One region of the Olsenella kribbiana genome, then DNA from elsewhere that is predicted to be linked to it. Evidence: predicted binding sites of a transcription regulator. Region 1 holds the regulator's gene; the other holds the start of a gene.
What was found. Region 1 encodes NrdR, which represses ribonucleotide reductase genes. Its sites were predicted from a motif close to AAACACNATATATNGTGTTT; they were not measured.

Region 1 (4,426 bases):
GCCAGCTCGAGGCAATGCATCCGGATGCTGTCTTCATCTCGGCACTCGATGGCAAGGGACTTCGCGGCCTGCTCTTCCGCATCGCACAGGAAGCTGCAAAGGGCGATATAACGATGACGGTGGAAGTGCCGTATGAAAAGGGCATCCTCATGAGCATGCTCCATGAGAGATGCCAGATACTTCATGAGGAATACCACGAAGGCGGGCTTAGAGCCACTGCCAAGGTTCCTGAGCGCCTTGCAGGCACTTTCGAGCCTTACCGTCTGGAGAGCTGAGAAAGCCTCGTGGTGCCGGGATGCATCATAAGAGCTGTGTCCCGGTAGCAGCTGCGCAGATGAGAAGAATTGCAGGCTGGTGGAAGATATAGAACGCAAGCGGGTGCCTGCCGACGAATTCGAGTGGCGGGCAGGCAAGCTTCCTTGCGGCATCAGGATATCCCTGCCGCTTCCAGAGCTTTCCCAACGCTGCCCCCGAGAGATACATGAAGAGGAAGGGGAGCACGGGATAGTAGTCGCCCGAGGCAAAGCCTGGTCCAGGAATGCCGAGCCATGCAAGGCCACGTATCTGATAGAGGGCGCGGGGGAACGGCACGGCAAGGGGAGGAAACCCGAAAGATTCTCTCGGCAGTCCATAAGAGATGAAGAAGGCGACCCAGAGAAGGATGGCAGCTTTCCATCCATCAGGAACATGCCCTGCCTTCTGCAGGAGCGCATAGATGAGCGTGCAGGCGCCCATGCAGAAAATGATGCCGAAATTTATCGGCGTATCGACAGCTGCAATGGTCGTGACAGTCCAGATGGCTGCAGCAAGTGCCAAATAGCGTCCTGCGCGCTTCAGGTTGTTCCTCGAGAAGCTGCACATGACGCCTGCGATGAAGAGGAAAGTCCAGGAGATGGAGTCTCGCCAGATATCCTCGAAAGGCGGCGCGAACCATGCAAGCCTGAAGCCGAAGATAGCAGTCAGGTCATAACAGACATGAAACCCCATCATCGAAATGACAGAGAAGCCACGGATGATATCGAAGAGGCGGAGACGCCTGGATTCCGACACGGCGCTAGCTGATTGAGCGGATGAGTGCCGTCACACGACCCAGGATGCGCGGGTTCTCGGCGTAGATCGGCTCCATCGTGTCGTTCTCCGGCTGGAGGCGGATACGGCCATCTTCGCGGTAGAACGTCTTCACGGTTGCAGAATCGTCGATAAGCGCGACGACGATCTCGCCGTCATGTGCATCGTGCTCTTCCTTCACGACGATGTAGTCACCGTCGAAGATGCCGGCATTGATCATGGACTCGCCATGAACGCGCAGGACGAAAGATGATGCATCGCCGACGATGCTGGTTGGCAGATTGAGGCGCTCTTCAACATTCTGCTCAGCCAGAATCGGCTGGCCTGCAGCGACGCGGCCGACGAGCGGAAGCGAGATCGTATTGCTGTCTGGGTCTTCGGTGACCTTGGCAAGATGCAGGCCCTCGTCGTGCTCGGAAGGATTGTTCACGACCTCGATGGCACGGGGTTTCTTTGAATCCCTCTTGATGAGGCCCTGCTCCTGGAGGACCTGGAGATGCATATGCACGGTCGAAGGCGATGCCAGACCGACTGCGGCGCCAATCTCGCGTACCGAGGGTGGATAGCCATGCTCGGCGCTATAGGAGCAGATGTACTCGTAGATGCTTTGCTGGCGCTTGCTGAGCTTCTTCTTCATGGGAGTCCTCCTTTTCCCTGGTTCCATCATACGATATTTCACATTAATCTGCAAACAAATGTTCTGATAACTATTGACACGTACTAGTGTTCGAGCAATAGTATACAAAACAGATGTTCGCTCATGCAATGCTGTCGGCGGCGATTGCTATAAACGTCAGCAGCAACGATGAGAGAAAGGCTCCAACATGATCGATGGAAACAGCGCACTGTTCGATGGCAACGCAGCACTTGCAATGGACCCAGCACCCGCATTCGTCCTGCACGAGGGAAGGGCGCATCGCGAGGAACAGGCAAAGCCTGGACGCGGCAGCAAGGTCTTCACTGTTCTGGCTGCCGGAGCGATCGCCGCTGCCTTCCTCGGCGCTTGGTATGCAGGAGACGCACTCCAGAATGCAAGGCTTCGCCAGGCAGAGGCTTCCATCGAAACGGAGAGCTATACAGTGAAGGACCAGGATACGCTCTGGAGCATTGCTGCGGCACATGGTGCTGAAGGCATGAGCACCGACCAGATGGTACACTGGCTCCAGGACGAGAACGACCTAGATTCCTCTTTCCTCCAGCCGGGCCAGACGCTTACCGTTTCTGCTGCTCAGGCATAAGCTGCGACCGTCTGCACGACGAATTGCTGTATTACATTTCGACTCAAATTTAAATACGGACAGCGCGGACCCCGCTTTATGTGATATGTTCTTTCTGTTGAAGAGCACAAGGGGGATTCATGCGCTGTCCAAAGTGCGGGTGCGAAGAATCGAAGGTAGTAGATTCGAGGCCCTCTGAAAACAACGATGCCATTCGCCGCAGGCGTGAGTGCATCCAGTGCGGCTACAGGTTCACGACCTATGAAAGGCGAGAGGAGACTCCGCTTACTGTCCTCAAGAAGGATGGCACCAAGGAGACATTCAACCGCCAGAAGCTCATGCGCGGCCTTGTTGCCGCAACCGTCAAGAGGAACATACCTATATCGAAGCTCGATTCGCTTATCGACGATATGGAATCGGAGCTTCGTGATTCCGGCGTCTCCGAAGTGAGCTCGAAAGAGATTGGCGACATGGTGCTCAAGCGCCTCGTGAACCTCGACAAGGTTGCCTATGTGCGCTTCGCTTCCGTCTATCGCGACTTCAAAGATATCGATGAGTTCAACGAAGAGCTGAGGAGCCTGAGCAAATGAGCGAAGACCATATCATCCTGCCGATAAAGCGCCTTGACGAAGAAGTGGAACTGCCAAGCTACGCCTATGAGGGTGATGCTGGTCTCGATCTGCGTTCCGCCGAAGATGTGGTCCTTAAGCCGTTCGAGCGCCGTCTTGTGAGTACAGGCCTCGCCATCGCCATTCCTGATGGCTATGCAGGCTTCGTGCAGCCTAGAAGCGGTCTCGCGCTTCGTGAGGGCCTGTCGATGGCAAACACGCCAGGCCTCATCGATGCCCATTACCGTGGCGAGCTCAAGGTCTGCGCCATCAATCTCGACCCTGAAAGAGAGATTCATATCACGAAGGGCGAGCGCATAGCCCAGCTTGTCATACAGAAAGTCCCCCGCGTCAGCCTCATGGAAGTCGATTCGCTTGATGAGACAGACCGCGGAGTGGGCGGATTCGGATCTTCCGGCGCCTGAGAGGGGCGTCGTCGATCGGCATGCAGCGCCCGTTTCCGAGCCGGGCGCCGCATGCTTTCCCTGCAAGGTTTTTCAAATAGGAAAGGACCTCAAGGATGGAGCAATTCTTCAAGCTCAAGGAGCGTGGAACGTCTGTCGGCCAGGAAGCACGTGCCGGCCTTACAACGTTCCTGGCGATGGCCTACATCATCGCCGTCAACCCCGCGCTCATGGTCATCGCAGGCGTGCCTGCCAATGCTGCTGTCACGGCAACGTGCATCGGCGCCGGCATCATGACGATTCTCATGGGCGTCTTCGCAAACCGCCCGCTTGCCTGCGCTTCCGGCATGGGCATCAACGCAATTGTTGCCTTTTCGCTCACCGCTCTTGATGGCGGAGACTGGCATGCCTCCATGGCAGTCATCTTCATCGAGGGCATCGCGATCCTCGTCCTCGTTCTCTGTGGCCTGCGCGAGGCTGTCATGGATGCAATCCCTGTGCCTCTTCGCCATGCCATCTCCGTCGGCCTTGGCCTTTTCATCGCAATGATCGGCCTCAAGGACGGCGGCATCATCGTCGCCAGTGAGTCCACGATGGTGAGCCTCGGCGAGGTGACGAGCCCGACCTTCATCGTCGGCCTCATCTCCATCATCGCCACGGTCATCCTTTATACGATGGAGGTGCCGGGCTCCCTTCTCATCGGCATCATCATCGCTGTCATCGCCGGCATCCCTCTGGGCGTCACGGCTGCTCCTAACGGCGTCGTTTCCGCTCTCGACTTCTCGAGCTTCGGCGCTCCGTTCCAGACCGATGCCAATGGTGTCATGGGCATTGCGAAAGTCATAACGACGCCCATCCTTCTTGTCTATGCCTTCTCGCTCATGATGTCCGACTTCTTCGACACGATGGGCACTGCCATGGCAGTCGCCAAGCAGGGCGACTTCCTGAACGACGATGGCTCTGTCGAGGACATCAAGCAGATTCTGGTCGTCGACTCCGCAGCTGCTGCTGTGGGCGGCTTCTGCGGCGCTTCCTCCATCACGACATTCGTCGAATCTTCCTCGGGCGCAGCTGATGGTGGCCGCTCCGGCTTGACCTCGGTCTTCACCGGCATCTTCTTCATCATCGC
Region 2 (4,426 bases), on a different contig from region 1:
GTCATCGCCTGCGAGGCGGCCGATCTCCTGTACGGACTTGAAGTCGCCCGGACTCGAAATCGGGAAGCCGGCCTCGATGACATCGACATGCATGCGGATGAGCTCCTGGGCAATCACAAGCTTCTCTTCCGTGTTCATGGATGCGCCGGGGGACTGCTCGCCGTCGCGGAGGGTGGTGTCGAAGATTGCAATCTTGCGGGTCATAGGATGGCTCCTCTCGTGTGCGGATGCACATTGATACACAAAACGCCTGGCCCAGGAAACCTGGCAGGCGTCGCAGAGAGTTCTATGTAAGGGTGGTGTGTGCGAGCGCCGATGCCTAGCTTTCTAGGAAGACAGGATCTAACGCGCTGGCTGTATATGTCTATACGCCTAGCGCGCGCTCGCTAGTAGGAGTACCGCAATGGAGCTGATGGCTACGCTCTGCGCAGCTTCAGAACCAATGTATGTCTTAATCTGAGACACTCTGGATACTCCCTTGGACTTGGCACCTCCCGGTGCGTTGGTAGCAGGATGACACACTCGAAACAGCTTGGACAGGCTCTGAATCTGTTACGTAGCGAAACGGAAACAAAGCACCCAAGCAAGCTTTCAGCTACCTCTCTGACCGCTTCTTCTAAATATAGATGCAGCCGCCATCATGCCTGAAAGCTAGCCCTGCCCTGTGCGCTTCCTGAATCCGGGAGCGGTCGTGGAAGATGCGGGGCGCCACAGCGCCTTCACATTCGTCGAATGCCTTCGTTGTGGCCTTCCCCGCCTGCTTGCATACGGACCATATCTGTCTGGGTGGCATAGCGCAGGGACATCACTGCATGCAGGCACGCCTGATTTTCCAGAGCCTATCGATGGATACGCCAGCCGCTCTGGAGGCTGTCGCTCAGGCTGCTAGTTCATGCGCTTACGGCGGGCTTGCTTCAGCCAGTTGCGCTTGAAGGCACCCACGCCGCCAAAGAACTTGCTGTACGTCTCACACTCCTCGTGGACAGCATATTTAACGGCAGCAAGCTCAATGGTGCACAGGTAGTCAGCTACCTGCTCCAGCCGATAGACGCTCATGGCAGTCTTTCGACGCACGACGACATTGCGGGACAAAATGCCTCCCGCTGCTCCGTACAGAGCACGCTCCACGATGCTCTGTCCACCGTCGTAGCAGACCTTCATATCGTCGAAGGTCTGAAAGAAATCCAGGCTGTCCGACATGAAAGTTTCGATGTCGCGCTCCATGCGCCTCGAGAGGCCCTCTGGATTCGGGTACTCGCTGCGACGATAGAAAAAAGGTAGCGTAGCTAATCGGCAGGCGCTGGACCAGCACGTTGAAAGACCACAGTAGTTGTTTCCTTTGCGATGGCTCCAGGCCCTCATAGGTGCCATGACCATTCAGCAGCGGCTCTGAGCGGAAGGGAATGTTGGGAAGACCTGCCCTAGAAAGCGCCTGCTCGTAGCGCATGACCTGCTCGCGAATATCATTCGCCTGGTCATGGAAGACAGGCGTCAGCAGGCAGTGCGAGATACTCCTCCCATATCCCCGCTTTCGTCCGCAAAGATGCTCTGCCCTCTTGCCATGAAACAGCCCCTGGAGACAGAAGAAGCCGGGGATAGGCCCCGGCACTTGGAGGCAGCGGAAACCAACCACCAAAATACCTATGCCACAGAAGAACGCTCCTGCATACCTCCATCGGTCTCGATTCTCATGGCTTGGATCTCACCATGAATTGGAACCATACCGAATTCACCATGCTGAACTCTCCTGCCGGTTTCTTCGATGTCCGAGCATAACGCATAATCAGGGATGCCCATGATACAGATGCAGCTTGGCTACGATATAAAGACTACCCTTGTTCAACGATGGAACCCCCACCCATGCATCCCTGCAAAGGCCATTGCTCATAGCGTGCTGAAACTGGCTTCCCGACCAATCGTATGCAGCCCTCTCATTGCAAAGAAATGGTCCATGGGGAACCATCGGAGCCTTCGTGTACCTGCTCCAGGAGAACGACAAAGCATTGTCCCTGCACACCCGCACAGTTTGCCGTTCCAGACCGTGCCGGCTTCATTCCCCGCGCGGTGCGGAACGGCCGCGTCCTGAAGCTGTCTCGCACTCTTTCTGGCATCACAGCCCCTTCATCCATGCACTCGAGGTCTGTTCTGCCTCCGTTCCATGCACCAGAGGCATACGCACACGTCAGCGGCCTGTGCGGTGCCGCCAGATTTCTGGCAGAAATGCGACGCTATCGAACGCTTTGTGTGCTTTTGCGTCTGCCGAAAAAATCCTTTGGCCAACCGTGCGAAAATGCTTTCCCGGGCGCAGTTTTGCTACCTGCGCCGGAGTCGCTTTTCTACATGTTGTCGACAGGTCTTCGACACTCTTTCAACAATATCTTGTATATTTCAGCGCTGCAGACCACCATGAGTTGTGGCATAGTACATCATGCAGCGCAAGAGGCTGTGGTAGCCACAGCTGATATGCACCAACGCAGACGCCTCTCGCATTGCACCCAGAAGACAGCTACGCGAAAGGCCGGCGGGCAAGGCGCTGGCGACAACCATCAAGGAGAGCGGAAATGAAGATTATCAAGCGCAACGGATCTGAAGTTTCCTTCGATATCTCGAAGATCGAGAACGCGATCAGGGGCGCGAACCGCGAGGCAGCCGAAGACGAGCGTCTGACCGACCGCCAGATCGTCTACGCCGCCGAGAATGTGCGCGACCGCTGCGAGGCAGCAGGACACACGGTCTCGGTCGAGGAGATCCAGGACATGGTCGAGGATGAGATCATGGCACTGGACCGTTACGAGGTAGCCCGCAAGTACATCATCTACCGCTATGTCCAGTCTCTGAAGCGCCAGAAGAACACGACAGACGACAAGATCCTGTCCCTCATCGAGTGCAACAACGAGGAAGTCAAGCAGGAGAACTCGAACAAGAACCCGACCGTCGTCTCCGTCCAGCGCGACTACATGGCCGGCGAGGTCTCGAAGGACCTGGCCTGCCGCATGCTGCTTCCGCCCGATGTCGTGCGTGCCCACCAGGAAGGCATCATCCACTTCCATGACGCGGACTACTATGCGCAGCACATGCACAACTGCGACCTCGTGAACCTCGACGATATGCTCCAGAACGGTACCGTCATCTCCGGCACCCTCATCGAGAAGCCGCATTCGTTCTCGACGGCCTGCAACATCGCGACGCAGATCATCGCCCAGGTGGCCTCCTGCCAGTACGGCGGCCAGTCCATCTCCCTCTACCATCTCTCAAAGTTCGTCGATGTCTCGAGGAAGAAGATCCGCCGCCAGGTCGCAGCAGAGCTCGATGCGATCGATGCGCACCCTTCTGAGGACAAGATCCACGAGATGGTCGAGAAGCGTCTGCGCGACGAGATCGCCCGCGGCATCCAGACCATCCAGTACCAGGTCGTGACGCTGATGACGACAAACGGCCAGGCGCCGTTCATCACGGTGTTCATGTACCTCAACGAGGCACAGAGCGAGCAGGAGAAGCACGACCTCGCCATGTGCATCGAGGAGATGCTGCGCCAGCGCTACCAGGGCGTGAAGAACGAGAAGGGCGTCTGGATCACGCCGGCCTTCCCGAAGCTCATCTATGTGCTCGAAGAGGACAACATCCATCCGGACGATCCCTATTTCTACCTCACGAAGCTTGCTGCCAAGTGCACGGCCAAGCGCATGGTGCCTGACTACATCTCCGAGAAGAAGATGCGCGAGTACAAGCTCTCCAAGGGCGAGACCGAGGGCCACGGCGACGTGTACACCTGCATGGGCTGCCGCTCCTTCCTGACGCCTGACCGCTCCGGCAACGGCTACGACAATGTCGCAAAGGCAAAGAACTACGAGCCGGGCAAGCCGAAGTACTACGGCCGCTTCAACCAGGGCGTCGTGACGATCAACCTGCCCGATGTCGCCCTTTCCTCCAATGGCAACATGGACGAGTTCTGGAAGATTTTCGACGAGCGCCTCGAGCTCTGCCACAAGGCCCTGCGCTGCCGCCACGATCGCCTGCTCGGCACGACGTCCGACGCAGCCCCGATCCTCTGGCAGTACGGAGCTCTTGCACGCCTCGACAAGGGCGAGAAGATCGACAAGCTCCTCTACGGCGGCTACTCCACGATCAGCCTCGGCTATGCCGGCCTCTATGAGTGCACGAAGTTCATGACCGGCCACAGCCACACCGACAAGGAGGCTACGCCCTTCGCGCTTTCCGTCATGCAGCACATGAACGACAAGTGCGCCGAGTGGAAAGCAGCCGAGAACATCGACTACTCCCTCTACGGCACGCCGCTCGAGTCCACGACCTACAAGTTCGCGAAGTGCCTCCAGCGCCGCTTCGGCATCATCCCGGGCATCACGGACAAGAACTACATCACGAACTCCTACCACGTCCATGTGACCGAGAAGATCGACGCCTTCAC

Region 2: the regulator NrdR is predicted to act here: its motif matches at 2,368-2,387, upstream of nrdD (anaerobic ribonucleoside-triphosphate reductase).

Annotation. Positions count from the first base shown of each region.
Region 1 is NZ_JAZGJP010000001.1:196,820-201,245, reverse strand. Features, by position in the region: gene hflX (GTPase HflX) at 1-275, shown strand, start outside; gene VXJ24_RS00930 (heparan-alpha-glucosaminide N-acetyltransferase) at 301-1,050, opposite strand; gene lexA (transcriptional repressor LexA) at 1,055-1,705, opposite strand; gene VXJ24_RS00920 (LysM peptidoglycan-binding domain-containing protein) at 1,893-2,306, shown strand; gene nrdR (transcriptional regulator NrdR) at 2,426-2,875, shown strand; gene dut (dUTP diphosphatase) at 2,872-3,318, shown strand; gene VXJ24_RS00905 (NCS2 family permease) at 3,414-4,426, shown strand, end outside.
Region 2 is NZ_JAZGJP010000002.1:175,804-180,229, reverse strand. Features, by position in the region: gene VXJ24_RS02370 (2-isopropylmalate synthase) at 1-204, opposite strand, end outside; gene VXJ24_RS02365 (hypothetical protein) at 886-1,224, opposite strand; gene nrdD (anaerobic ribonucleoside-triphosphate reductase) at 2,562-4,426, shown strand, end outside.